Regions from separate parts of the Sphingomonas sp. CFBP8993 genome, predicted to be linked through region 2. Evidence: riboswitches for the same ligand, from Rfam matches in the RefSeq annotation. Region 2 holds a riboswitch; each other region holds the start of a gene.
What was found. A riboswitch is a leader RNA that binds a small molecule or an ion and turns the genes downstream of it on or off. The one in region 2 is predicted to bind cobalamin.

Region 1 (9,558 bases), 230 kb from region 2:
CGGCCTCGCCGGTGGTCATCGCGCCCTTCACGAACTGGACCATGCCGACGCGCATGCCGTGGCCGACTGCGCGGATCACCATGCCGAGCGCGGCGGTGGTCTTGCCCTTGCCCTTGCCGGTATGGACGATGATCAGGCCCTTTTCGGCGTCGCGCGCGGCGACCTTGCTGTCCTGCGCGGCCTTTTTCTTCGCCATGCGCTCGGCATGTTCGGCATCGGTTCGCATCATTTCTCTCCTGAAAGGCGAAGGGGCAGCCCCGCCACCACCAGATCGGTCGCGTCGCACATCCGCGCCAGCCGCTGGTTGAGCGTGCCCTGTGCATCGCGGAATCGCCGGGCCAGCGCATTGTCGGGCACGATGCCGAAACCGACCTCGTTGCTGACCAGTACCACCGGGCCCGGCGCGTCGGCCAGCGCGGCGACCAGCGCTTCGCCCGCCGCCGCCATGTCCGCTTCGCTGAGCAGCAGGTTGGTCAGCCACAGCGTCAGGCAATCGACCAGCAGCACCCGGTCGGCGCGGCTGTGCGCGGCAATAGCCTCGGCCAGCGCCAGCGGCGCCTCCACCGTCGTCCAGCGTTCGTCGCGATCGGCCTGGTGCCGCGCGATGCGGTCGCGCATCTCGTCGTCCCAGGCCTGGGCGGTGGCGATGAAGCAGCCGGTGGGCGTCATCGCCTCGGCCAGCGCCTGCGCGTGGCGGCTCTTGCCCGACCGCGCGCCGCCGAGGACCAATATGGTTCGGGGCTTCGTCATGCCCAACCGCATCGCGGGAGTGGCACGATGACGCAAGCGGAAATGGGCGCGCTGACCCATCATGGCGGCCGGATCGACGCGGCCAGGGCGTTGTTCTCCCAGGTGATGGAGCCATGGCTGGACCTGTCGACGGGGATCAATCCGGTGCCATGGACGGCGCCCGAGGGACTTGCGGTCGACGCCGCCCCCTTGCCGGATCGCAGCGCACTCGCCCGGCTGGAGGCCCTGGCGGCGGCGCATTTCGGCGTGCCTGTCGAGCGGGTGGCGGCGGTGCCGGGCAGCGAGATGGCGCTTCGGCTGCTGCCGCTGCTCGGCATGGCGCAGCCGATCGTCGCGGTGCAGCCCACTTACGGGACGCACGGCACCATTGCCGCCGCCCATGTCGATCACGCCGCCTTGGACGATTGGACGGGGCGACCGGGCAGCCTGCTCCTCGCCAATCCCAACAATCCTGACGGCGTTTATCGTTCGCCAGAGCACCTCGCCCGGCTGGCGGCGGCGCAGGCGCGGGCGGGCGGCTGGCTGATCCTGGACGAAGCCTTTGCCGACGCGATGCCCGAACCCGGTTTCGACGGCGACGAGCGGGTGGTGGTGTTGCGCTCGTTCGGCAAGTTCTTCGGATTGGCGGGGGTGCGGTTGGGCTTCGTGATCGCCGCGCCCGATGTCCTCGTGCGGCTACGCGATTTGCTGGGCGACTGGCCGGTATCGGCCCATGCCATCGCCTGGGGCAGCGCGGCCTATGCCGATCGCACCTGGATCGAGGCGACCCGGACCGCGCTGGTCGAGCGGGCGCGTGTGATGGACGCGGTGCTGGCGCGCCACGGCCTGATGGCGCGGGGGGCGTGTCCGCTGTTCCGCATGGTCGAGACGCCCGACGCCGCCGTGATCTTTCACCGACTGGCGGCGGCGGGCATTCTGGTCCGCCCCTTTGCCGATGCCCCGAACCGGCTGCGCTTCGGCGTGCCCGCCGCGACGGCGGATCTTGAACGACTGGACGAGGCATTGCGACATGGCTGATCCCGTGGCCCTGATGGCGCTGGCGCTCGACGCCGCGATCGGCTGGCCCGACCGGCTCTATACGCGCATCGGCCATCCGGTGGGTGGCTTTGCGCGCTTCCTGAACTTCGCCGAGCGGCTCGGCAACGGGTCGGAGCGATCCGAAGGCGTGCGGCGGGGGCTGGGCGTGCTGACCATGGTGCTGCTGATCGCGCTGACCGGGGGGATCGCCTGGGGGCTGGATCATGCCGTCCATGTGTGGCTCGGCCGCTGGGGCTGGATCGCGAGCGCCGTGCTGGCCTGGCCCGCGCTGGCGCAGCGCAGCCTGTACGTACACGTGCGGCCGGTGGCGGATGCTCTGATGCGCGGCGATCTTGCCGCCGCGCGCAGCCTCGTCGCACGGGTCGTGGGGCGCGATACCGAGCGACTGGACCAGGCAGGCGTCTCGCGCGCCGCAATCGAGACGCTGGCGGAGAGCTTTTGCGACGGCATCGTCGCGCCCTTGTTCTGGCTGTTGCTGCTCGGGCTGCCGGGGGTGTGGGTGTACAAGGCGATCAATACCGCCGACAGCATGATCGGGCACAGGGAACCGCGCTGGCGGGCGTTCGGCTGGGCGGCGGCGCGGATCGATGACGGGGCGAACTGGATCCCGGCGCGGATCGCCGGTGTGCTGGTATGCGTCGCGGGGGCGGGCGGCTGGGCGGTGATGCGGCGCGACGCGCGCGCCCATGCCTCGCCCAATGCGGGCTGGCCGGAAGCGGCGATGGCGGGCGCGCTGGGCGTCGCGCTGGCCGGGCCGGTCGCATATGACGGCGCAACCCAGATCAAGCCGTGGATCGGGCGCGGGGGACGGGCGGCGGCTCCGGCGGACATCGTCACGGCGTTGCAGATCTATGCACGCGCCTGCCTGCTGCTCTGGGTGATCGCTGGAGCAGTCGCATGGCTGGTCTGATGATCCAGGGCACCGGTTCGGACGTCGGCAAGTCGGTGCTGGTCGCGGGGCTGTGCCGTCTTTTCGCCAATCGCGGTCTGACCGTCCGCCCGTTCAAGCCGCAAAATATGAGCAACAATGCCGCCGCGACCCCGGACGGCGGTGAGATCGGGCGGGCGCAGGCGACCCAGGCGATGGCGGCGCGTGTCGCCCCGCATGTCGACATGAACCCGGTGCTGCTGAAGCCGCAGGGCGACCGCACCTCGCAACTGATCGTGCGCGGGCAGGTGCGGGGCATGCTGCCCGCCTCGCGGTGGCGCGAGGGGCGGATCGGCCTGCTGCCCGAGGTGGTCGAATGCTATCGCCGTCTGGAGGCGCAGTGCGATCTGGTGATCGTGGAGGGTGCAGGCTCGCCCGCCGAGGTCAATCTGCGTCCGGGCGACATTGCCAATATGGGGTTCGCGCGCGCGGCGAACGTGCCGGTGGTGCTGGCGGGGGATATCGACCGGGGCGGGGTGATCGCCTCGCTGGTCGGGACCAAGGCGGTGATTGACCCGGCGGATGCCGCGATGATCCGCGGGTTCCTGGTCAACAAGTTTCGCGGTGACCCCGCGCTGTTCGCCGACGGCATGGCGGTGATTGCCGAGCATACCGGCTGGCGATCGCTGGGGCTGATCCCCTGGCTCGGCGATGCCGCGCGACTGCCCAGCGAGGATGCGGTGGCGCTGGAGCGGCCGATGGCGGGCGCGGGTGGACGGCTGGTCATCGCCTGTCCGATCACGCCGCGCATCGCCAATTTCGACGATCTCGATCCGCTCCGCCTGGAGCGGCAGGTCGATCTGGTCATGGTCCGCCCCGGCCAGCCCATTCCCGACGCCGCGATGATCGTGCTGGCGGGGTCGAAGGCGACCATCGCCGACCTGGCCTTTGTCCGCGCGCAGGGCTGGGACATCGATATCGCCGCGCATGTCCGGCGCGGACGGCCGGTGCTGGGCCTGTGCGGGGGGTATCAGATGCTGGGGCGCATGGTCGCCGACCCGGACGGGGTCGAGGGCCCGGCGGGCAGCGTCGCAGGGCTGGGGCTTCTGGATGTCGAGACGGTGCTGACCGGCGCGAAGACGGTGCGGCCGGTCACCGGCGCGGCGCTGGGCGCGGCGTTCTCCGGCTATGAGATCCATCTGGGGCAGACCAGCGGCCCCGATACCACACGCCCCGTGGGGCATCTGGCCGATGGCCGGGCGGAGGGGGCGATCAGCGCCGATGGCCTGGTTGCGGGCAGCTACATCCATGGCCTGCTTGGGCAAGCGGGGCAGCGTGCGGCATGGCTGGCGCGGATCGGTGTGGCGGGGCACGGGCCGGACCACCGTGCCGATGTCGATGCTGCGCTCGACGCCATCGCCGCCGTGCTGGAGGCGCATGTCGATGGCGACGCGCTGCTGCGGATCGCTCAGGGCAGGGCGTAGAGCGCGGCGGCGAGCAACAGGGCGGTCTCGGTCAGTTCTATGCCCGCGCCATGCACGTCGCCGGTGACGCCGCCCAGCTTGTGCCGGAACCAGAGCGACAGCGCCACGATGACAAGCGGCGCGACGGCCAGCGGCGGATAGAGCAGCCCCGATGCGAAGGCGGCGATGATCCAGCCGATCATGTCGACCGGCCGCACCGCGCTCGCGACCATCGCGCCAAGCCCACCGGGGCGCAACGGCGGCAGCATCCGCGCCCAGACCAGCGGCCCGATGCGCGCCGCCGCCGGGATCAGTGCGAGGACCGGCCATGTGGCCGCGGGCAAGGCGTGGAGCAGCACCAGCTTGGCCAGCAACTGCAACGCCAGTGCGGTGACCCCGAAGCTGCCGATATGCGGATCGGCCATGACCGCCAGCAACCGCGAGCGATCGCCATGCGCCGCACCCAGCCCGTCGGACAGGTCGGCCAGTCCATCGAGATGAAGCGCCCCCGTCGCCCAGACCCAGGCCACCAGCGCCGCCAGCGCCCCCGTCCACGGATCGACCCGTGCACCCAGCCAGCCCGCGCCAGCGACGATCGCCCCGATGACCAGCCCCGCGACCGGATAGAGCCGGATGGCGCGGGCGAAATCGGCCTTGTCGGCCTCGACCCGCGGCATCGGCAGGCGGGTCAGGAAACCGAGCGCGACGATGAGCGTCCTCATGCCGTCACCAGCCCGCTGACCTGCGCCGAGCGAGGCTCGCCGTCCCACACCTCCAGCGTGACCAGGCTGGCATAGGGCAGGGCGAAGGCCCAGACCGCGCGGGCGTCGAAGCCGCACAGGATGTGCAGTGCCGCACGCATCGCCCCGCCATGGGTGACGACCAGAGTCGGCTCGGGCGGCAGGTCGGCGATCGCGGCCCCGACCCGCGCGACCAGATCGGACCAGCGCTCTCCGCCCGGCGGCGGGGCCGCATCGGGGTCGTCCCAGAACCGGGCGAGCGCGCCTGCGTCGATCTGAGATGCGGCCATGCCGTCCCATGCGCCGAAATCCAGTTCCCGCCAGCGCGGATCGACCTCGGCCGGGCCGATCGCCTCGGCACAGGCGCGCGCGCGGGATAGGTCGGAGGACAGGCGGCGCGTCACGGCCAGTCCCGTCCCGCGTACTCTGCAATCGGCGATGCCCTTGGCCGTCGCCGGGCTATCGGTCCGGCCCAGCATCCGCCCCGCCAGGATGGGTTCGCCGTGGCGGAGCAGATGCAGGCGGAACGTGGTCACGCGCCCGATACGCCCGCTTCGGCAAAGGTCGCCATGCCGTCATGCGCGGCCAGTGCCGATCGAATGACCGCGACCGCGACCGCCGCGCCGCTCGCCTCGCCCAGCCGCATGTTCAGCGACAATATGGGCTCCAGCCCCAGCCGGGCGAGCAGCAGCGTGTGACCCGGCTCGGCCGAGCAATGCCCCGCCAGGCAATGGGCGGTGATGTCGGGATTGGCGGTGGCCAGCGGTGCTACGGCGGCGGTGCCGATGAAGCCGTCGAGCACGACCGGAATCCGCTTCAACCGCGCGGCCAGCACCGCGCCCGCCATCGCCGCGATCTCGCGTCCGCCCAGGCGGCGCAGGATTTCGAACGGGCTGGTGAGATGGGGCCGATGACGTTCCAGGCCGTCGGTCACCACTTGCGCCTTGCGCGACAGGCCGTCGGCATCGACGCCGGTGCCCGGACCGACCCAAAGGGCAGGCGTGCCGCCGAAGCTGGCGGCGGCCAGCGCGGCGGCGGGGGTCGTGTTGCCGATCCCCATCTCGCCCAGCACGAGCAGGTCGGCATCGCCCACCGCCTCGGCCCCGGCGGACAGCGCGGCCAGGCATTCCGCCTCGCTCATCGCGGGCGCGGTGGTGAAGTCGGCGGTCGGCCGGTCGAGGTCGAGCGGCACGACGGACAGCGCCAGCCCGGCGGCGGCGGCCAGCGCGTTGATCGCCGCGCCCCCGGCGGCGAAATTGGCGACCATCTGCGCGGTCACCGCCGCCGGAAAGGCGCTGACCCCGCGTGCGACGACGCCGTGATTGCCCGCGAAGATCACCGCGCGGCCGTTGGTGATCCGGGGCCGCTCGACACCCTGCCACCCGGCCAGGAAGATCGCGATATCCTCAAGTCGGCCGAGCGAGCGGGGTGGCTTGGTCAACTGGCCCTGCCGTGCGGTCGCCGCTTCGCGGGCCGCCATGTCGGGCTGGCTCAGGCTGTCCAGGGCGGCCTCGAACGCGGCGACGGTCGGGAACGGGCTCATTCGACGACAAATCCCTCTGGCGGCGTGCGGGTGATGAAATGACCCTTCACCCCCTGTGGCCACTGCTTGTACGGCACCTGGCCCCAGTCACTGTCGGCATAGGCGCGGGCATAGTCCAGGATAGCGCGTGCGGAATCGTCGTCGGGGGCGAACTTGCCCATCACGTACCCGACCTTGCCGGGGCAGCGCACATGCACGGTGCAGAAGGACTGGCACGCGAACAGGCAGGGCATTTCCTCGACCGCCACATCGGCATAAGCGGGGTCGGCGGCCTGGACGCGCCGCAGCGCATCGACCAGCAGCGCGCCGCCGCGCCGCCCGTCCTCATTCTCGCGCGCATCGTCGGACAGGCGGCAGGTGTTGCAGGCGATAACGGCGGGGCCGTTCGCGGCGGGTTTCAGCATGGGTCGGTCTCGGTCACGGCTATATCTCCACAGGCGCTGTCGTCGCGCGCGGGGATAGCCCCGTTTCGCCCGGCACACCCTGACCGACCGAAGGACGACCGCGACGGGCAGGTCTCCTGGCTCGCGGGTCGGGGCCGGTCCGCCGCCTTCTCGGAGCGATGCTCCAATGGCGTGATGGCGGATGGCTCGCCGCTTACAGTTGCAGGGGCAGCCGGGGTTTCGCACCCCATTCCCTTTTGATCCCCAAGGGGAACCTGTCGCGCGCCGAGCGATAGGCGTGGGCGGGGAGGATGTCACTCCTCCCCGCGCAACGCCTTCAGGAAAAAGGCGTATTGCCGCCGCATCGCGTACGCCACCGGTCCGGTGCTGCGCCCGGCGGTATGCTCGCCGCCGGGGATGACGAGGAGGTCGAAATCCTTGTCCGCCTTGATCAGCGCATCGACGACCTGGGTCGTGCTGGCCGGGTCGACATTGGAATCCTGTTCGCCGACGACCAGCATCAGCTTGCCCTGCAACTGCCCGGCATGGACCACGCCCGAGGCGTCCAGATAGCTCCGGTCGACCGGATAGCCCAGCCACTGTTCGTTCCAGTCGATCTTGTCCATCCGGTTGTCGAAACACCCGGCATAGGCGACCCCGGCCTTGTAGAATTCGGGGTGGAACAGCAGCGCGTTCAGCGTGCTCTGCCCACCCGCCGAGCCGCCGTAGATGCCGACGCGGCTGATATCGACCGCAGGGTCCTTGGCGGCCAGCGCCTTCATCCAGGCGATGCGGTCGGGAAAGCCGCTATCGGCCAGGTTCTTCCAGGCGACGTCGTGGAAGGCCTTGGACCGGTTGGCGGTGCCCATGCCGTCGATCATCACGACGATGAAGCCCAGATCGGCGAGCTGCTGCATCCCCATGACCTTGTCGCCGCCGGAGAAGGCGCCGAACGGCCAGAAGGTCTTGGGCACGAAACTGTCGTGCGGCCCGGCATAGATATTCTCGATGACCGGATAGCGCCTGGCCGGGTCATAGTCGCGGGGACGGACGACCAGACCGTAAATGTCGGTCTTGCCGTCGCGACCCTTGGCGGTGAAGCGCTCGGGCGGACGGAAACCGGCGGCGGTCAGCGCGGTGATGTCGCCCTTTTCCAGCGTCTGGATCAGCCGTCCGTCGCGCGCGTCGTGCCACTCCATTGTCTCGGGGCTATCGGTGCGCGAATAGACATCGACATAAGTGGACATGTCGGGGGAGAAGCGCACCTCGTGCGTCGCATTCTCCTTGGTGAGGCGGGTCAGGTTGCGGCCGTCGAAATCGACCCGGAACCAGTGTTTGTAATAGGGGTCTTCGCCCGGCACGAAGCCGCTGGCCGAGAACCATATCTGGCGCTTGTCGTCATCGACCTTCGCGATATCGCGAACCAGCCAGTTGCCCCGGGTGATCTGGCGCACGACCCGGCCGGTCGTCCCGTCGATCAGGTAGAGATGCCGCCAGCCGTCACGCTCCGACGCCCAGAGGATTTCGCGGCCCAGCCCTTTCACGTCATGCGACCAGATCCGGTCGCGGAAGACAAAGGTCCTGGCGGTTTCGGTGACGGCGGCGCGCGCCCGGCCGGTGTCGACGTCGACGGCGATGATCTTCGTCTCACCGAAGCCGCGCTTCAGGTCGGCAAAGGCGAAGCTCTTGCTGTCGGCGCGCCATTCCGGCGCGGACAGGGTATAGGCATTGGCGAACAGACCGGGGTCGATCTCGGTCCGCTGGCCGTCCGCGACGCGGAACAGGACGGGGGCTTCCTGGTCCACCGCGTCGCCGGGCTTGGGATAGAGTTGCTGGATCACCTCGGGCTGGACCTTGCCCGGCGGCGCGGCGAGGATGCGGGTGACCATGCGGGCATAGCCGGGGCGGACGCGCTGGAGCGCGATATGTCGGCCGTCGGGGCTCCAGGCCAGGCTCTCGGGGTCGTAGAAATTGGCGGGGCTGCCGTCCTGGCTGCGCCATAGTTCCTTGCCGCCCTTCGCCTCGCGCACGACCAGATTGTCGTCGAGGACCAGCGCCTCCAGCCTGCCGTCCGGCGACAGGCGCGGATGGTTGTCGGCGGGCACGCGCAGGTCGCGCACCACGCCGAAGCCGCGCGGGCGGCCGGGGTTTTCGGGCGGAACGACCGAACAGACCGGCTGGACCAGGGTGCAGCGATAGACGGTGTCGTCATAGCCGATCGAGAAGCGGATCGCCGAACGATCGGGCGTATAGCTGAAATGCTCGAAGGGCAGGCGCAAGGGGGCGATGGCCTGGCCCATCGCCTTGCCCAGAGCGGGCGCCAATGCGGCGGCGTCGAAGGCGGCGGCCTTGGCGCGGGTGGCGGCGTCGACATCGACGAAGGCGAAGCCGCCCGCCACCGTCTTGCGATAATGGAAATGCCGCCCGTCCGCGTCCCACTCGGCGGGCGACGCGATGTCGCGGGTTAGCCATTGCCACTGCTCACGAAGGGCCAGGGATTTTCCGATCCGGTCGGGCACGGTTTGTGCCGCGACCGGGGCGGCGGTCAGCAACAGGGCGAGGGTCAGCAGGGATTTCAACGCGCCGCTCCGATGGTGAAGCTGTAGGTCAGCGGCTTCAGCGCGATGCGATAGGGCATGTGCGCGCGGCCATCGAGGTTCCAGCCGGTGTCGCCGCCGACCCCGGCCTGCGCGGCGTCGATCAGCAGCGTGCCGTCGCCATGGGGGGTGATGTCCGAACTGTGCGCCTGCGCAGGCGGCTTCATGGCAAGGTC
Region 2 (9,558 bases):
CTCGTCCAAAGTGATCATGCCCGTCATCACTACCTCCGTCACAACGCGACCCGCACGGTCAGCAATTCGGGGAAGAACACCTGGTCGATCACCCGCGCCAGATACGGCACCCCCGCCGTGCCGCCCGTGCCCCGCTTGAAGCCGATGATCCGTTCGATCGTCTTCAAATGCCCGAACCGCCACAATTGCACCCGATATTCCAGATCGACCAGCTTTTCGGCCAATTCGTACAGGTCCCAATAGCGGTCCGCCTCGGCATAAACCACGCGCCAGGCCGCCTCGACCGCATCCGAAGCGACATAGCCCTGGGTGAAATCGCGCTCGAGCCGGTCGGCGGGAATGGCAAAGCCGCGCCGGTCGAGCAGGCGCAGCGTCTCGTCATACAGGCTGGGCCGTGCCGCTGCTTCGGTCAGCATCGCATGGGCGGCCCCATCGCGCTCGTGGACGGCTATCATCGCCGGGTTCTTGTTGCCCATCATGAATTCCAGCGCGCGATACTGCGCCGACTGAAAGCCCGAGCTGGAACCCAGCTTGCCGCGCATCGCGGTATAATCCGCCGGGGTGATGGTTGCGAGCACGTCCCAGCTCTGGATCAGCTGGGTCTGCACCCGCGCGACCCGCGCCATCATCTTGAACGCCACCCCCAGCCGGTCGGCGATGATCGCCTGCCGCGCCGCCTCCAGCTCGTGCAGGCACAGCTTCAGCCACAATTCGGACGCCTGGTGGATGACGATGAACAGCAACTCGTCATGCGTCCCCGACAGGGGCGCCTGACAGGCGAGCAGCCGGTCGAGTTGCAGATAATCGCCATAGGTCATGTCGGCGGGCCGGGGATCGCGTGCTTCCATGTCCCGGACCTTATACCGGCCACGCGGGGACATTGTTCGCAAAATCGCGGGTGCGTGATAGCATGGGCGGAACGATGTTCCGTTCGACAGGGAAATAGCAGACCGATGTCCCGCACAAAGCTGAACCCCGTCGACTTCGGCCTTCTGGAATCGCTGGAGCGGAACGGCCAACAGTCCTTTGCGACGCTGGCCGCCGAGCATGGCCTGTCCAAGACGTCGTGCTGGAGCCGGGTGCAGGCGATGGAGGAGGCAGGGGTCATTCGCGGCTATCGCGCCGAGATCGACCCCGCCGCGCTGGGCCTGAGCGTCGTCGCGCATGTCCAGGTCGCGATCGACGCCAGCCAGCGCGATGCGTTCGAGGCGGCGGTCATGGACGATCCCGCGATCCTGGAATGCCACTCGATCGCGGGCGAGGCCGATTATCTGTTCAAGATCGCCTGTCGCGATGTCGAGGCGCTGGACGGATTGCTGCGCGACCAGCTGACCCTGTTGCCGGGCGTCACCCGCACCCACACCACGATCAGCCTGAAGGTCATCAAGCCCCCCGCCCCGCTTGCCCGTGCGGTGCAGGCGGCTCAGGCGCGCTTCATGACCCGGCGATAACCCAGCCGGATACCGCTGACCGACAGGATCAGCCCGAAGGCGGACAGGATCAGGATCATTCCATCGTGCAGCACCCGCCGCTCGATCAGCCAGGGCCAGTCCCAGCAGTGGAGCAGATCGAAGACCCAGCGATAGAGCCGCCGCGCCCGGTCCTGCCGCGCAAGGACCTCACCGGTGGCCGGATCGACATAGAGCCAGGTCCGCGCGGGATCGTCGAAACGCTGACGCAGTACCGGCAGCGTCGCGGTCGCGGGCCAATAGGCGTCGCGCTCGCCCAGTCGATCGACCTGCTGGAGGCGACCATCCGGGACCAGCGCCGCCGTCGCATGGTCCCACATCCGGTCGCCGCCATGCGGCGCGGCCAGGGTCGCGGCGTCGAGGATGCGGGCCCGGTCCGACGCACGGTCGATCACGACCCGCATCTGCCCAGCGCTGCCGATGATCTCGACCGTCCGCGCCTGCGGTGCCGCCGCCGCCAGCCGCGCGAGCGTCAGGCTCGGTACTGCCGTCAGCGCACGATAGCGCGCCAGAACCGCTGGCGCGGTCGTGGTCCCGGCGAAAAGCCGCCCCGGATCGACGGAAAGCCACCCGCTGACGATCCAGCTGAGCAGGAACAGCCCGCCGACCAAGCCGCTGACATGATGCCAGAGCATCCAGCCGTGATAGGGACTGATCCGCCCCGCCCGGTAACGCCGTTGCCCGAAGCGTGCACGCAAGATGCCGATCCACAACCCTGTCAGCGCCACTGCGATACCCGGCCCCGCCACCCACAGGACGACCTGCCGCCATAGCGGCTGATCCTGCCGCAGGATGGTCGGGTACAGCCAGTGCGGCACCGAACCGAGCCAGTTCCACATCCTCTGGCTTGCGGTGGTCCGCTGGACCGGCAGGCCGGTGGCCGACGAGACATAGAGAACCGTACCCGCCGGGTCTGCCAGCGACACCTTCCAGAGCGGACGATGCCGGTCGAAACCGCCCGCCACCGTCCATTGGTCGCGCATCAGCCGCTCGGCGGAGCGGACCGGCGTTCCGGCAAAGGCGACGGCGGCCTGGCGGGCCAGCCGCTCGTCGACCGGGGCGAGTGTGGCGGCGCGGCGTGCGGCGCGGGTCCGGATGGTCCCGTCCGCCTGCTCGATCCGCCAGACCGGCTCTGCCCCACGCATCTCCAGCACCAGGCCCGCCGCGCCCGGTGCCAGCGGTGGCGCAACGTCGACCCTGGTCCAGTCGATCGCCGTCGCGCCCTGCCAGCGCGCGGCGGGCGACAACGCGGGATAGGGCACGAAGAGCATGACCAGCCCCGAGGCGAACCACATTGCGAAGAACAGGCAGGTGACGATCCCGACCCAGCGATGGGTCAGGAACAGCCAGCGCAAGATTGCCCGCCGCGCCGCCTTAGAAAGCGGCACGAAGCGCCACGTCGATCGAACGCGGACGGCCGAGCAGCCATTGTTCGTCGCCATAGCTGGTGGTCGCATAGGCCTTGTCGAACAGGTTGGCGGCCCGCAGGTCGACCGCCAGATGGTCGGTCAGCGCATAGGCGATCGTGGCATCCACCGTCGCATAGCCGGGGATGCGGAAACGGTTGGCATTGTCCGAGAAACGCCGCCCGACATAGCGCAGCCCGGCGCGCGCCTGGACCCGCCGGGTGGCATCCCAGCGCAGCCAGACATTGGCCATCGTCTCGGCGATGTTGGGCGGCGTCTTGCCGTCATAGCTGACGCCGCCCGACAGGAAATCATCGAATCGCGCATCCAGCACCGATCCGTTGGCGTCGATGCCCACCGTGCGCGTCACGTCGAGCGTCACCGCCGCCTCGATCCCCTGCGCGGATCGCTGCCCCACCTGTTCGATCGGGCTCGACAGGGTCCGCTGCGCCAGCAGCCCGGTCTTGACGATACGATAGGCGGCCAGCGTCGCGGTGCCGCGCCCGTCCAGGAACAACGCCTTCGCGCCGACCTCGACCTGGTGGCCGCGCGCATTGCTGAACGCCACCTGCCCCGTGGTGACCGTGGTCAGCGTGCCCAGCGGATCGACCCCGGTCGCATATTGCGCGTAAAGCGACAGCGTCGCCTGCGGCTGCCACACCGTGCCGATGCGCCAGGTCGTGTTGCGATAGGTGCGATCGAGGGCAAAGGTCTCGGCCGGTGTTCCTTGCGGATAGGCGATCGACCAGCGCTGCACCCGGTCCTGTTCGTGCCGCACGCCGCCGACGATCGACACTCCCCCGCCCAGCGTCACCCGGTCCTCGGCGAAGATCGCCCATTCGCCGGTTCGCGTGCGATAGCGCGGCGCGATCCCCTGCGTATCCAGGAACCGGCCGGGGTCGAAGCGGAAGGGATCGACCATGTCGACCTGCGCGTCCGATCCGAAATCGTTCTCGTGCGTGAACCGGACCAGATTGGCGTCGAACCCCAGGACCAGCGCATTGCCCACCGCACCCCGGATCGGCGTCTTCAGCGTGACGGCCGCCTGGTTGCCCCACTGCGTCTGGTCGTGGCGGATGCCGTAATTGTCGCTGCGCTGGATCGTGCCCGGCCCTGCTCCCACGGGCGCGACCCAGGCATAGCTTTCCAGATTGCGCCAGAACCGGTCGCTGGTCAGGCGATAGGTGGTGTTGGAGATGCTGATCCAGTCGTTCGGCGTCCAGTCGACCTGAAGCGTGGCGCGATCGTCCCGAAAGCGTAGCCGCGCATCGGCGACATTGTAGTTCGCCCGCCGGTTGCGCGTATCGAGCTGCCCCGCGATCAGCGGCGTTCCGAAATAGGCCATGGGCCGCTGGTCGCCATGATCGCCGCGCAACGTGATCGCCAGCGTCGGAAGCGGCGTCCAGCGCAATGTCCCCGCCAGCGCCAGGCTGCGCGACGATCCCCGATCGACATAACCGTCCGATCGCCGCCAACTGCCGTCGATCCGATAGGCCAGCGTGTCGCCGATCGGCCCGCCCATCCCGGCCGCGGCATGCAGGCTGTCCTGCGCGCCATAGCCGATCTCGCCCTGCACGGAGGTGCGCCGGGCGTCGGGCCGCCGCATCACGACGTTCACCGCACCGCCCAGCGCGCCCTGCCCGTACAGGACCGAGGCCGGGCCGCTCAGCACGTCGACCCGCTCGACCATCCACGGATCGGTCGGAAAGGTGATCGTCCCCGCCGCCGGAAACAGCCGCACGCCGTCGATCAGTTGCAGTACCGACCCCTGCCCCGCAAAGCCGCGCGCGGCGAGCGCGGTGCCGCCATTGCCCAGATTGGCGACGCTGGTGATCCCCGGTGCGCGGGTCTGTGCATCGACCAGCGACTGGTCGCCCCGCGCACGGATCGTGTCGCCGTCCAGCGTCGCGATGCTGGCCGGCGTTTCCAGCGGCGTCAGGTTCAACCGGCTGGCCGTCGCATTAGGCATGGTCAGCACGCCACCGTCCTTTTCGCCGATGACGAGGATGGTGGCACTGTCGCTGCCCCCCTCATTGGCACGGGGTTCGGCCACCTGTCCGATCGCGGGGGCGGCACCCAGCGCGAGCAATATCGCCGGGGCGGCGGAAGTCAGGGAAATACACGACATCGTCTTGTCCTTCGGGCGTCTGACGCACATTGACGGGGGCCCTCCGCATACGCGGCGACGGCCATGCCCGCCGGACGCCACCGGCCACGCGCACGCCCCTCCATGCGGCCCCCGCCGCACCTTTGGCGTCGCTCGTCGGATCATCACCGTGCCTCGGCCATCCCCTGGACCAGGCATGAGCGACCAGACGTCGGCAGGTCTCCTGGCTCGCGGGTCGTCGCCGGGTGTGCGGCCTTCCCAGGTTGCCCCAGTGGCCTGGCCGGATGCGATCATCCCGCCGGTGCACGCCTTGCTCGCCGCTTACAGTTGCAGGGACAGCCCCGGATTTCGGCGACCACTCGCCTTCACCGGATTCCCTTTTCATCCTCCTCCCGGAGGAACCGACGCGATCATGACGGCGCCTCGCGGCACCGCCGCTGCGATCGATAGGGGAAGGCGCCGTGCGGTACAAGACGGCCGAAGACTGCACGGCGGGCCCATCCGCGTTTGACACGCGGCCCCGTGACGGCGGAAAGCCGGACGGATCGAAAGCCCTCCCCGGTTCCATGGCGGCGGGTCGAAGGAGAGACGGACATGCGCGTGCTGGTCATCGGTCTGGGCGATATCGCGCACAAGGCCTATCTGCCCGTCCTGGCGTCCCGCCCCGACATCGCCCTGCATCTCGTCACGCGCGACGCGCAGGTGCGGCACGACACCGCCCGCGCCTGGCGGGTGGCGGGCCATCATGCCACGCTGGACGCGGCGCTGGCGACCGGCGCGTTCGACGCCGCCTTCGTCCACGCCGCGACCGAGGCGCATCCCGCATTGGTCCAGCATCTGCTCGAGGCGCGGATCGCGACCTTCGTCGACAAGCCGCTGGCCGATACGCTGGCGGAAGCCGAACGGCTTATGGCACTGGCGGCGGCGCAGGACACCCTGCTGCGCGTCGGGTTCAACCGCCGGTTCGCGCCCTGTTACGCCACGCTGCGCGACGAAACGGCGGACCTGATCGTCATGGAGAAGCACCGCCACCGCCAGCCGGACGTCGCGCGCCGTGTGATCTTCGACGACTTCATCCATGTCGCCGACACGCTGCTCTTCATGGCGCCGGGGCCGATACGCCGCCGCGTGATCGAACCCAGGGTCGTCGACGGCCTGCTGACCGCGATCACGCTGATGCTGGCGGGCGACGGTTTCACCGCGATCGGCATGATGCACCGGGACAGCGGGTTGAACGAGGAACGGCTGGACATGATGGGCGGCGGCCTCCGCCGGTCGGTGCTGAACATGGCGGACCAGGTGCATCTGGCTGGAAGCGAGGTCCGGACACGACGCAGCGACTGGACCTCGGTCGGCTGGCAGCGCGGGTTCGAGGCGATGTGCCTCGACTTCCTGAGCGCCGCCCGCGACGGGGTGACGACGGATGCCGAGGATATTCTGGCGACCCATGCTCTGTGCGAGGCGATGACCGAAGCAGCGGAAGCCGTGGGGGCGATGCCGCCATCCTCCTGAAGTGTTTCGGCCACCCGCTCTACCCTTGCGAGGGTTTCCCATGTCCCCCAAGCACCATCCCGGCGAAGGCCGGGATTCAGTTGGGCGATCATTGGACGTCTCTCTTGCCGTTTCCCAACTGGGCCGCGGCCTTCGCCGGGGTGGTATGGGGTTCGGGAGAGCAGGCCTGTTTTAGCTCGGCTGTCGCCTGAACGGCAGAACAGGAACGATCGCGCCTAATCGGCGAGATACGCCTCCAACGCATCGCTGCCGCCGATGCGCTCGCCATCGATGAAGATCTGCGGAGTGGTGGCGACGCCCTGCTCCGCCTTGAACGCCTCGACCTCGTCGCGCGAGGACAGGATGCGGTCGTCGACCTCATAGCCTGCGCCCTCCAGCATCTCCTTGGCGCGCACGCCGAAGGGGCAGGTATGTTCGGGCAGGACCATGCGGTAGAGGGTCGTCGTCTTCTGCTCCGCCATGTCGTTTTCCTTCTGGGTCATGCGACCACAGCGTCGGCCCGTCCAAAGGGTTCCGCCCCCCCCTCCATCGCCCGGCCCCGATGGCCCAAACCGGCAGGCGGATCAGTGGCTTGCGCGGCTTCCGGGCTTCGCGCATCATCATGGACATGACACCCGATCGCCGTTCCGTCCTGGCCGCAGGCCTTGCGCTCATGGCCGCGCCCGTCGCGGCGGCACAGGGCGCGCCGCGTCTTCGTCGCCTGTCCCCAGCGCTCGACCGCATGATCGCGCCGGGCACCGAGCCCGAGGTGATCGCGACCGGCATCCGCTGGGCCGAGGGGCCGGTCTGGGTGCCGCGCGGCGGGTATCTGCTGTTTTCCGATCCCCCGGCCAATCTGGTGCGCCGCTGGCAGCGGGGACGCGGGCTTTCCGTCGTGCTGAACCCGTCGGGCGCGCCCGGCACCGATCCCAAGCTGGTCCGCGAACCCGGCGCAAACGGCCTGTCGCTGGATGCCGGTGGTGCGCTGCTGATCGCCAATAGCGGCGGGCGCAGCCTCGACCGCGTCGACCTGGGCACCGGCCGCCGCATTGTGCTGGCCGATCGTTATGCGGGCAAGCGCTTCAACAGCCCCAACGACATGCATGTCGCGCGCGACGGCGCGATCTGGTTCACCGACCCGCCCTACGGCTTTCAGGACGGCGACCGGTCACCGCTGAGGGAACAGCCGGTCAACGGCGTCTATCGCCGCCGCCCCGATGGTCGCATCGACCTGATCGACGGCGAGCTGACCAAGCCGAACGGCATTGCGATGTCGCCCGACGAGCGGAAACTATACGTCTCGGTGTCGGACGAGGCGGCGCCGCGCATCATGGTCTATGACGTGGATACGCATGGACAGGTGAGCGGCCGCCGCGTGCTGCTCGACGCCAGGGCGATGCTGGCGGCGGGCGGCGCGGGATTGCCCGACGGCATGAAGGTCGCGCGCGACGGTACGCTCGTCTGCGCGGTGCCCGGCGGCATGATGCTGATGACGCCCGACGCCGAACCGCTGGGCCTGATCGAACAGGGCTCGCCAATCGCCAACTGCGCCTTTGGCGAAGGCGGCCGCGCGCTGTTTCTGGCGGCCAATGACCGTATCCTGCGCGTGGCGCTGCGCCCCGGCTGGCAGGGCTGATCGAGGTCCGGGCGTAACGCCCTAGGCGTCGCCCTCGATCATGCTGGCCGACACGGGAATGGCGATCGTGCAGTGGACCCCGTCCGCCCCCAGCGCATAGGTGGTACGCGCATTCAACTGATAGGGCAGCGCACGCTCGATCAGCTCGCGCCCCTGGCCGTGACGATCGGTCCGGGTATCGGCTTGCGGCATCGCCACCCCGCTTTCGCGCCAGTCGATATGCAGCCACGGCTTGCCATCGGCCCCGCACGGATCGAGCGACCACCGGATCGCCAGCCGCCCATCGGCCTGGCCCAGCGCGCCATGCTTGATCGCGTTCGTCGCCAGCTCGTGGATCGCCATGGCCAGCGTGTGCACCGTTGTCGAGCGCAACCGGACGCCCGTCGGCCCCTCCAGCGTGGTCCGCCCCGCCCGGCCGCCCATCGCCGCCAATTCGGTGTGGATCAGATCCTCGAACGACACCCGGTCGTGATCGTTGAGCCGCGACAACAGCCCCTGCACGCGCGACAAGGCGGCCATACGGTCGTCGAAATGTGCCAGGAAACCGGCCAGGTCGTCGGTCCCCCGCGCGGTATGGTCGGCGATCGAACGGACGACGCCCATCAGGTTGCTGGTCCGGTGTTGCAGTTCGGCGATCAGTACGCGCTGCGACGCCTCGCTCCGGCGCAGCGCCGCCTCGGTCTTGCGGCGGTCGGTCAGGTCGGCGGTGACGACCAGGAAGCGGCTTCCCTGCCCCCCGGTCGGCGGCAATAGCGAGATCGTGCTGCTGGCCCAGACCTGCGAACCGTCGGGCCGGAAATAGCGTTTGTCGAGGGTGCTGGGACGCCCGGTGGCCGCCGCCTGCGTGATCGCGATCAGGCTGGGGGCCATGTCGTCGGGATGGGTGATCTCGGCCACGCTGGCGTTCAACAGCGCCTCGGCCGGGCGCCCGACGATCCGGCAAAGCTCGTCGTTGACGCGCAGGAACCGCCCCTCCGGCGTAATCACCGACAGCCCGACCGGCGCGGTGGCGAAGATCGCCGCCAGCTGGCTTTCGCTGTCCGCCAGCCTCACCTGCACCACCTCTTCGCGCAGCCGCAGGATTTCGGCCTGGGTCGCCTTCCACTCGCTGATGTCGCGGGTCGTGGTCGCCACGCCGTCGCCCAGCTTCACCACGGTCTGATAGAACCAGCCGTCGAACTGCTCATGGACATAATGACGCTCGGCCTGTTCGGGCAGGCCGGTTTCGGTGACGCGGCAAAAGGCGTCGAATATCCCTTCCTCGACCACGCCGGGATTGCGTTGCAACAGGCTTTCGCCGCGCACCTCGCCATATCTGGTTTCCGAGGTATGGTTGTTCAGCACCCAGCGGAAATCGACGATCCGCCCCGCCGCGTCGCGGATCGCCACGAACACCTGGATCATGTCGGTCGAGGCATCCATCGTCGCCTGCAACAGCTCATGGCTGGC
Region 3 (9,558 bases), 240 kb from region 2:
CCGCTGCTAACGCACCGTCATTCCGGCTGCCGCGATCTGCGACAAGAGGTTCGCCCGCACCGCATCGGACACGGGCGGCAAGGGCCGGGCCGCCTTGCCGTGGCGCAGGCGTTCGCGGTCCTTTTCGTCCGGTTCGACCCGTCGCACCCGCACCGCCGCCTTGCCGACCGCGCGCAGGCCCAGTTGCTCGGCCGCGCCGCGTGACAGGTCGATGATCCGGGACGATCCCGCGAACGGTCCGCGATCGTTGACCCGCACGATGATCCGCCGCCCGGTGTCCAGCGCCGTCACCTCGACATAGCTGGGCAGGGGAAGGGTGGTGTGCGCCGCCGTGGCCCAGCCGGGGCGGAAGCGTTCGCCGTTCGCGGTGCGCTTGCCCGATTCGCCGCCATACCAGCTGGCATAGCCCAGCATGTCGTAGGTCGCGTCCTCGGCGGGGACATAGGTGACGCCGCGTACCGTATAGGGCCGCCCGATCCGCACCGGCGTGTCGCTGACCGGCCGGTAATTCCCGCCCGAACAGGCCGCGACCAGGCAGGCCGCCGCCGGTGCCCAGCGGCGCCCCCAGCGGCACCATCGTCTCATATCCACCATGGGTTTTGGATTAGGCCGCGAGATGGGGGTGATAAAGCGGTTTGCGCCTCCATCCGCCGCAGACTATCCCCGTGCCGACCGGTATGGGCTTCCAGCCCGATCGCCGGTCAATCGCACCGGTGCCCTTCGGGGCTTGAAACGGGAACGGGGTGCAAATCCCCGGCTGTCCCTGCAACTGTAAGCGGTGAGCGCGCGACGCTGGTGTCCCGTGCCTCCTTTATTGGGGCGCGAGGCACGGCCACTGGAGCGATCCGGGAAGGCTGCATCGCCGACGCTTCGACCCGCGAGCCAGGAGACCTGCCGATGCGAGTCGCTCTTGCCGCGATCCAGGGGATGGTCATGGCGAAGATATATTGTATCATGTGAGCGACGCCACGTGGCCGATGCGAATCGAATCCGACTCTGACGTGCGTCCGTCTGTGGTCGGCCCGGTCGGCCTTTGTCGCCATGGCGCCCGGGGGAAGAGATCCGCCCATGTCCGAAGTTTCCATCCGACCCTCGCTCAAGCGCCGCGTCACGTGGCTGATGGGTGCGCTCGTCATCGTCAATATCGCCGTCTGGGGCTGGGCGCTGAGCGTGTTCGCGGGCAACAGCCTGATGCTGGGCACCGCCTTGCTCGCCTATAGCCTGGGGTTGCGTCATGCGGTCGATGCCGATCACATCGCGGCCATCGACAATGTCACCCGCAAGCTGATGCAGGACGGCCAGCGGCCCATCGCGGTCGGCCTGTGGTTCGCGATCGGCCATTCCGCCATCGTCCTGATCGCGGCGACCACGGTCGCGCTTGCCGCCAGCACCCTGTCCGATTTCGAGGCGTTCGGGCAGAGCGGCGGGACGATCGCCACCATCGTCTCGGCCAGTTTCCTGTTCGCCATCGCGATCATGAACCTGATCATCCTGCGCGACGTGTGGACCCGTTTCCGCCGCGTCGCGCGCGGCGAGCCGATGGCCGAGGCGGATGCCGACATGCTGTTTTCGGGGCAGGGGCCGCTGTCGCGCCTGTTCCGTCCGCTGTTCCGGCTGATCCGGCGGAGCTGGCACATGGCGCCGCTGGGCTTCCTGTTCGGGCTGGGGTTCGACACCGCGACCGAGGTGGCGATCCTGGGTCTCTCGGGCTCGCATGCGGCGGACGGCGTGTCGCTGGCGACGATCCTGGTCTTCCCGGTGCTGTTCGCGGTCGGCATGGCGCTGATCGACACCGCCGATGGGCTCGTCATGCTGGGGGCGTATGAGTGGGCGTTCGTCCACCCCTTGCGCAAGCTCTACTACAACATGACGATCACGCTCGTCTCGGCACTGGTCGCGCTGGTGATCGGCGGTATCCAGGCGACCGCGCTGCTGGCCGAGCGGTTCGGCTGGACCTCGGGGCCGTTCCGTTATGCAGGCGCGCTGTCCGAGCATTTCAACATACTCGGCTTCGCGATCGTCGGGCTGTTCGTGCTCTGCTGGGGGGCAAGTTTCCTCCTCTATCGCTGGCGCGGGTTCGCCGCGATGGAGGCGCGAATTGCCAAGCCCGGCGCGGCGGGATAAATGCCGCACATCGGGGGCGAAAACTCCCGAAGATCGCGCCGGTGCCCCTTGGGGCTTCAAACGGGAATGGGGTGCAAATCCCCGGCTGTCCCTGCAACTGTAAGCGGTGAGCGAGCGATGCTGGTGCTGTTGGAGGCACGGCCACTGGAGTGATCCGGGAAGGCGCATCCCTTCGCTTCGACCCGCGAGCCAGGAGACCTGCCGGCGTCATGGTCGCTCTTGCCTGGACCCAGGGGGTGGTCGGGGCACGGTTCTCCGTCGGGGAGCGACGAAGCCATGCGGCCGGGGCCGCATCGGTCGCCGGTCAGCGGGGCGGACGCATGTCGCGCGCCCGTTCGTCACCGCTTCGGCGACAGGTCCCGTGTCCGCGCTCGCTCGTCCGGCGCGTCGGAGAATTACCATGCGTGACCTCAGCAAGGTCCCCGTCACCATCGTCACCGGCTTTCTGGGTGCGGGCAAGACCACGCTTATCAGCCACCTGATCCGCAATGCGGGCGGTCGTCGCCTGGCGGTGGTCGTCAACGAGTTCGGCACGCTGGGCGTCGACGGCGACATCCTGCAATCCTGCGCGATTCCCGATTGTCCGGCGGAAAATATCGTCGAGCTGGCCAATGGCTGCATCTGCTGCACCGTCGCCGACGACTTCATCCCGACGGTCGAAAAGCTGCTGGCGATGGAGCCGCGGCCCGATCACATCCTGATCGAGACGTCGGGCCTCGCTTTGCCCAAGCCGCTGCTCAAGGCGTTCGACTGGCCCGCCATCCGTTCGCGCATCACGGTGGACGGGGTGGTCGCGCTGGCCGATGCGGAGGCCGTCGCGGCGGGCCGCTTCGCCCCCGATCTCGACGCGGTCGAGGCGCAGCGCGCCGCCGACCCCAGCCTCGACCATGAAACCCCGCTGTCCGAAGTGTTCGAGGACCAGCTCGCCTGTGCCGATATCGTCCTGCTGACCAAGGCCGACCTGGCCGGGCCGGAGGGCGTCGCGAAGGCGCGCGCGATCATCGCCGCCGAAGCCCCGCGCCCGCTGCCCATGGTCGAGGCGGTCGACGGCATCGTCTCCGCCGAGATCGTGCTGGGCCTGGAAGCGGCCGCCGAGGACGACATCGCCGCGCGCCCCTCGCACCATGACGGCGCGGACGATCACGAGCATGACGATTTCGACAGCATCTCGGTGATGCTGGGCGAGGTGGACAGTCCCGAGGCGATCACGCAGCGCATCGTGACTCTGGCCGAGCAGCAGGATATCCTGCGCGTGAAGGGCTATGCGGCCGTGGCAGGCAAGCCGATGCGGCTGCTGGTCCAGGCGGTCGGCCGCCGGGTCCGCACCAGCTATGATCGCCCATGGGGTGCGGGCGAGCCGCGCGGCACGCAACTGGTCGTCATCGCCGAGCATGACCGGATCGACCGCGCCGCGATCGAGGCCGTGCTGAAGGGCTGAGACCAGTGCATCTCGTCTTTCGCGAGAGCCATGGGCTGGAGGAACAGGCGGTTCCACAGGATCTGGGGCAGCGCCCCGGTGACGTGGTCGTGCTGTCCTTCTCCGACAGCGACCTAAGCGCCTTTGCGGCGGGCTGGCGGGCGGGGGGATTCCTCTGGTCGCTGCGGCTCGCCAATCTGGCGACGCTGGTCCACCCGCTGTCGGTCGACACCTATGTCGAGCAGACCCTGGTGCATGCGAAGGCGATCCTGATCCGGCTGATCGGCGGGGCGGCCTATTGGGACTATGGCCTGCGCGAGGTCGAGCGGCTGGCGCGGGAGCGGGGGATAGCGCTGGTGGTGCTGGCGGCGGACGGGCGTGAGGACCGGCGGCTGATGGCGGCGTCTACCGTCGAGGAGGCGGTGGTGCGGCGGTTGGGGGCGCTGTGCGATGCGGGGGGAGCGCAGGCGGCGGGTGTTGCCTTGGGGGTACTTGCCGAGACGGTGTTGCCTGGGGCCTTGCCCCTCCCCAACCCCTCCCCCTGCCGGGAGAGGGGCTATCGTGGTGCGGGACGCGCGGGATTTGGAAGCACGCGTCCGGTCGCTGACGCGAGCGAACCGTTTGAAGAAGTGCAAGCGCCCACCACACACACGCCCCTCCCGCAGGCGGCAGGGGATGGGGGAGGGGCCTCGCCCCAAGCGACCCCGCCTCTGATCGCCCCCGTCGGCGGCTGGACTCCTGAAGGCCCTTCCTGCCCTGCCGCCGCTCTTCTGCGCCAAGACCGCCCCCGCATCCTGCTGACCTTCTACCGCGCCTATCTTGCCGCTGCCGACCTGGAGCCCATCGCGGCCCTCCACGCCGCCTTGACCGAGCGCGGGTTCGACCCCGTTGCCCTTTTCGTCCCTTCGCTGAAGGCCGAAGGCGCAGGCCCCTGGATCGCGCGTTGGGTCAAGGCCCTGACCCCCGCCGCGATCATCAACGCCACCGCCTTCTCCGCGCGCGGCGAGGATGACACCACCCCGCTGGACGGTGCAGGCGTGCCGGTGTTCCAGGTCGCGCTCGCCACCAGCGACCGGCAGGGCTGGGAGGGGTCGGCACGCGGCCTGTCGCCCGCCGACCTCGCCATGCACGTCGTCCTGCCCGAAATCGACGGACGCCTCTTCGCCGGTGTGGTCAGCTTCAAGCAACCGGGTGAGCGCGATCCCGATTTCGACATCGCCCTGCGCCTGCACCGTGCCGAGCCCGCACGGATCGCGGCGGTGGCGGACAAGGTGGCGGGCTGGGCGAGGCTTGCCGCGACTCCTGCGGTGGAACGGCGGTTGGCGGTCCTGCTGTCGACCTATCCGGGCAAGGACTGGCAGGCGGCACATGCCGTGGGGCTGGACGGCTTTGCCTCGACGGATGCGATCCTGAATGATCTTCGCGACGCCGGTTATGATGTGGAGGCACAGGCCGACCTGCCCGCCGCGCTGCTCGCCAACCGGATGACATGGCCGGTCGCCGCCTATCGCGAGGCGCTTGCCGCCTTGCCCGAGTCCCTACGCGCCGACCTGCTGGAAAGCTGGGGTGTGGCCGAGGCGGATCCGCTGGTCGATGGGGACGCCTTCCACTTTCCCGCGCTGGAATTGGGCAAGGCCATCGTCGCGCTTCAGCCCGAGCGGGGTCGCCGCGAGGCACGGGCGGATGACTATCACGACCTCTCGCGCTGCCCGCGCCACTCCTATGTCGCCTTCTATCTCTGGCTTCGGGCGCGGGGCATCGACGCGCTGGTCCATGTCGGCGCGCATGGCACGCTGGAATGGCTGCCCGGCAAGGCGGTGGCGCTGTCCGACGCCTGCTGGCCCGAGGCGCTGACCCGCGACTGGCCGGTCCTCTACCCCTTCATCGTCAACGATCCGGGCGAGGCAGCGCAGGCCAAGCGAAGGCTGGGCGCGGTGACGATCGGCCATGTCCCCCCGGCTTTGGTACAGGCCAGGACGGGTGCGGGGCTGGGGCGGCTGGAGGCGTTGCTCGACGAATACGCCAATGCCGACGGCCTCGACCCCGCGCGCCGCGACCGGCTGCGCGCCAGTATCGCCGAGGAGGCGGAGAGCGTCGGGCTGGGCGATACGCTTGGGCTGGCGGGGGCGGAGGATCCGCTCGCCCGGATCGACGCCTTTGTCTGCGATGTGAAGGACAGCCAGTTCGGCGAGGGGCTCCACATCTTCGGGCGCGGCGAGCAGGGCGCGGCGGAGCGGACGGGATTGCTGGCCGGGCTGGATGGCAAGCGCGTCGCGGCGGGGCCTTCGGGCTCACCGTACCGAGGGCGCGCCGATGTGCTGCCCACGGGCCGCAACCTGTACGCCATCGATCCCCGCGCGGTGCCGAGCCGTGCAGCGCATCTCCAGGGCGTCAAGCTCGCCGAGGAACTGATCCGCCGTCACATGCAGGAGGAGGGCGATCACCTGCGCACCCTGATCGTCGATCTCTGGGGTTCGGCGACGATGCGCACGGCGGGTGAGGAATTTGCCATGGCGCTCCACCTGATCGAGGTCGAGCCGGTCTGGGACCACCGCTCCGAGCGGGTAACGGGGTTCGAGGTGATGCCGCTGATGCGCTTCGACCGGCCGCGTGTCGACGTGACGTTGCGCGTGTCGGGGCTGTTCCGCGATGCCTTCCCCCATCTGGTCGCGCTGTTCGGGCAGGCGGTGCGCGCGCTGGCCGCGCGCGAGGAAGCGTCCGACTGGAACCCCTATGTCGGCCAGGCGACCCCGCGCGTCTATGGCCCCGCGCCGGGTCGCTATGGCATCGGGCTGGACCCGAATGCAGGCTATGACGAGGCGGCGCGGATCGAGGCGGGGCAGAGCTGGCTCGCCGCCTCGGCGACGGCGCTCGACGACGGCGACCGGCGCGATGCGGAGGGGATCGCGGCGCGGGTGGCGGGGGCGCAGGCGTTCGTCCATCTCCATGACCTTCCCGAAAGCGACCTGCTGCTGGCCGCCGATTATGCGGCGCATCAGGCGGGCTTCGCGGCGGCACGGGCAGCGCTGGGGGAGGGGGCGGCCTCGCTCTATCATCTCGACACGCGCGACCCCGCCAATCCCAAGGCACGGACGCTGGCGGAGGAGATCGCCCGTACCGTCCATGCCCGCGCCGCCAACCCGCGCTGGGTGGCGGGGATGATGGCGCATGGTTTTCGGGGTGCGGCCGAGATCGCCGCGACGCTCGACCATCTGGGCAGCTTCGCGCATCTGGCCGACGCGGTCCCCGCCGCGCTGATCGACCTGTACTGGGACGCGACGCTGGCGCAGGACGCGGTGCGCGACTTCATGGCGCAGGCCAACCCGGCGGCGCTCGCGGCGATGGAGGCGCGGTTCGCGGCGCTTTACGAGGCGGGACTGTGGCGGACGCGGCGCAACTCGGTGCTGGCGATGCTGGACGGCGCGGCATGAGCGGGTTCGAGGTCAAGGGCTGGTGCCCCGATGCGTGGCGACCGATGATGGCGGGCGACGGACTGCTCGTCCGGGTTCGTCCGCCGCTGGGTCGGTTGACGGCCGAACAGGTCGAGGGGCTGTGTCGGGCGGCGCTCCGCCACGGCAATGGCCAGATCGACCTGACCGCGCGCGCGAACCTGCAAATCCGGGGTGCCAGCGAGGAAAGCTGGCCCGACATGCTCGCCGAATTGCAGGCACTGGAACTGGTCGATCCCGATCCGGTGCGGGAGGGGCGGGGCGCGATGCTCGTCCAGCCGGAATGGCGCGAGGGCGACGATAGCCATGTCATCGCGACCGGGCTGTGCGCGCGGCTGGCCGATCTGCCCGACCTGCCGGGCAAGGTCGGCTTCGTGGTCGATGCGGGCCCTGCGCCGATGCTGGGCGATGCGCCCGGCGATTTCCGGATTGAGCGGACGGCCACGGGCGAATTGCTGCTCCGCGCCGATGGGCGAGCGACCGGCGTGATCGTCGCCCGGGAAAATGCGGTCGAGGGGCTGATCCGGCTGGCGCACTGGTTCGTTGACAGCGGTGGCCATGATGCGGGCAGGATGGCGCGCCATGCGGCCCTTCTTCCGGCATGGGCGACGGGCGACGCGAAGCCTGCACCTTCCACCACGCCGCTGGGCCCCGGCGCGCATCCGATGGGCGCGGTCTATGGTCTTCCCTTTGGTCGTATCGACGCGGAACGGTTGGGTGCCTTTGCGGGCGATCGACGTGCACCCATCCGCCTGACCCCGTGGCGGATGCTGCTGGTCGAGAATATTGCCCCCACCCCCGCCAAGGGCATGGTCCTGCAAGATGCCCCCATCCTGCATGTCGACGCCTGTGTCGGCGCGCCCGCCTGTCCGCAGGCCAGTGTCGAAACCCGCGATCTCGCCGCCCGCCTCGCACCGCTGGTCAAGGGCCGCCTGCACATATCGGGTTGCGCGAAGGGCTGCGCGCGGGCACGGGCGGCGGACTGGGTGCTGACCGGGCGGGAGGGGGCTTTCGATCTGGCCAGAGACGCCCGCGCCGGGGCCGCGCCCCTTCACACCGGATTGACGCCCGAGCGGGCGGTCGCGCTTCTCGGAGCCTGTTGATGCCGTACACTTACGAAACCGATGGCGCGGCGATCTATCGCCAGTCCTTTGCCATCATCCGCGCCGAGGCGGAGCTGGGCCGCTTCGATGCGGAGGAAGAGCCGGTGGCGGTGCGCATGATCCATGCCGCCGGGCTGGTCGAACTCGCGCCCTTCATCCACTTCTCGCACGGCTTTGCAGTGGCGGGGCGGCAGGCGCTGGCGAATGGCGCGGCGATCCTGTGTGACGCGCATATGGTCAGCGAGGGGGTCACGCGCGCTCGCCTGCCTGCCGACAATCCGGTGATCTGCACGCTGCGCGATCCCGCCGTGCCCGCGCTCGCGCGGGAGATGGGCACGACCCGCTCGGCGGCCGCGCTGGAGCTGTGGCGGCCGCATCTGGCGGGCGCGCTGGTCGCGATCGGCAATGCGCCGACCGCGCTCTTCCATCTGCTGACCATGCTGGAAGACCCCGACTGCCCGCGCCCGGCGGCGATCATCGGCTGTCCGGTCGGGTTCGTCGGCGCGATGGAGTCGAAGGATGCGCTGTGGGAGGCGCAGCCCGTGCCGTGCGCCATCGTGAAGGGACGCCCCGGCGGCAGCGCGATCACCGTCGCGGCGATCAACGCGCTGGCGAGCCGCGCCGAATGACGGTCGGTACGATCCACGGCGTCGGCCTGGGGCCGGGTGCGGCGGACCTGATGAGCGTGCGCGCCGACCGGCTGGTGCGCGGGGCGCGGCATGTCGCCTATTTCCGCAAAAGCGGACGGCGCGGCCATGCGCGCACCATCGTCGAGGGCATGTTGCGCGACGATGCGGTGGAATATCCGATGGACTATCCGGTCACGACGGAGATCCCGTTCACCGACCCGCGCTATAACGAATGCCTGTCGGCCTTCTATGCGCAGTGCACCGCGCACATCCTGTCGCTGGTGCAGGGCGGCGAGGATGTGGTGGTGCTGTGCGAGGGGGATCCGTTCTTCTACGGCTCGTTCATGCACCTGCACAGCCGGTTGCGGCCGCACGCGCCTGTCGCGGTCGTGCCGGGGATCACCGGCATGTCGGGCGCCTGGACCGCCAGCGGCGCGCCGATCACATGGGGCGACGATGTGCTGACCGTCGCGATGGCGACCCTGCCCGAGGCGGAACTGACCCGCCGCATCGCCGAGACCGACGCGCTGGTCGTCATGAAGATCGGCCGCCACCTGCCCAAGCTGCGCCGTGCCATCGCGGCGGCCGGACGGGAGGATCAGGCCTGGCTGGTCGAACATGCCGCCCAGGCCGGGGAGCGCGTCCGTCGTCTGTCACAGGTGGAGGACGCGCCCGCCCCCTATTTCTCGATCGCGCTGATCCATGGCCAGGGGCGACGGCCATGAGCGGCTGGCTGGTCGTCGTCGGACTGGGGCCGGGCGCGGAGGACATGGTGACGCCCGAAGTGTCGGCGGTGCTGGCGGAGGCGACCGATGTCGTCGGTTACATCCCCTACG

Region 1: it holds a riboswitch for cobalamin, as region 2 does, so the genes downstream of both, SOM26_RS11015 (DUF1636 domain-containing protein) here and SOM26_RS09955 (TonB-dependent receptor) in region 2, are expected to answer to the same signal.
Region 3: it holds a riboswitch for cobalamin, as region 2 does, so the genes downstream of both, cobW (cobalamin biosynthesis protein CobW) here and SOM26_RS09955 (TonB-dependent receptor) in region 2, are expected to answer to the same signal.

Annotation. Positions count from the first base shown of each region.
Region 1 is NZ_JAXCWU010000004.1:466,196-475,753, reverse strand. Features, by position in the region: gene cobO (cob(I)yrinic acid a,c-diamide adenosyltransferase) at 1-226, opposite strand, end outside; gene cobU (bifunctional adenosylcobinamide kinase/adenosylcobinamide-phosphate guanylyltransferase) at 226-750, opposite strand; gene SOM26_RS11045 (aminotransferase class I/II-fold pyridoxal phosphate-dependent enzyme) at 778-1,767, shown strand; gene cbiB (adenosylcobinamide-phosphate synthase CbiB) at 1,760-2,698, shown strand; gene SOM26_RS11035 (cobyric acid synthase) at 2,686-4,140, shown strand; gene cobS (adenosylcobinamide-GDP ribazoletransferase) at 4,125-4,841, opposite strand; gene SOM26_RS11025 (histidine phosphatase family protein) at 4,838-5,395, opposite strand; gene cobT (nicotinate-nucleotide--dimethylbenzimidazole phosphoribosyltransferase) at 5,392-6,402, opposite strand; gene SOM26_RS11015 (DUF1636 domain-containing protein) at 6,399-6,806, opposite strand; cobalamin riboswitch at 6,896-7,079, opposite strand; gene SOM26_RS11010 (S9 family peptidase) at 7,100-9,364, opposite strand; gene SOM26_RS11005 (glycoside hydrolase family 2 TIM barrel-domain containing protein) at 9,361-9,558, opposite strand, start outside.
Region 2 is NZ_JAXCWU010000004.1:239,395-248,952, forward strand. Features, by position in the region: gene kynU (kynureninase) at 1-27, opposite strand, end outside; gene SOM26_RS09940 (tryptophan 2,3-dioxygenase) at 39-848, opposite strand; gene SOM26_RS09945 (Lrp/AsnC family transcriptional regulator) at 954-1,451, shown strand; gene SOM26_RS09950 (PepSY-associated transmembrane domain-containing protein) at 1,424-2,824, opposite strand; gene SOM26_RS09955 (TonB-dependent receptor) at 2,844-5,003, opposite strand; cobalamin riboswitch at 5,179-5,398, opposite strand; gene SOM26_RS09960 (Gfo/Idh/MocA family protein) at 5,577-6,494, shown strand; gene SOM26_RS09965 (glutaredoxin domain-containing protein) at 6,710-6,976, opposite strand; gene SOM26_RS09970 (SMP-30/gluconolactonase/LRE family protein) at 7,102-8,109, shown strand; gene SOM26_RS09975 (sensor histidine kinase) at 8,131-9,558, opposite strand, start outside.
Region 3 is NZ_JAXCWU010000004.1:482,922-492,479, reverse strand. Features, by position in the region: gene SOM26_RS11130 (septal ring lytic transglycosylase RlpA family protein) at 7-585, opposite strand; cobalamin riboswitch at 695-913, shown strand; gene SOM26_RS11125 (HoxN/HupN/NixA family nickel/cobalt transporter) at 1,069-2,124, shown strand; cobalamin riboswitch at 2,147-2,344, shown strand; gene cobW (cobalamin biosynthesis protein CobW) at 2,525-3,562, shown strand; gene cobN (cobaltochelatase subunit CobN) at 3,568-6,972, shown strand; gene SOM26_RS11110 (ferredoxin-like domain-containing protein) at 6,969-8,093, shown strand; gene SOM26_RS11105 (precorrin-8X methylmutase) at 8,093-8,722, shown strand; gene cobI (precorrin-2 C(20)-methyltransferase) at 8,719-9,447, shown strand; gene cobJ (precorrin-3B C(17)-methyltransferase) at 9,444-9,558, shown strand, end outside.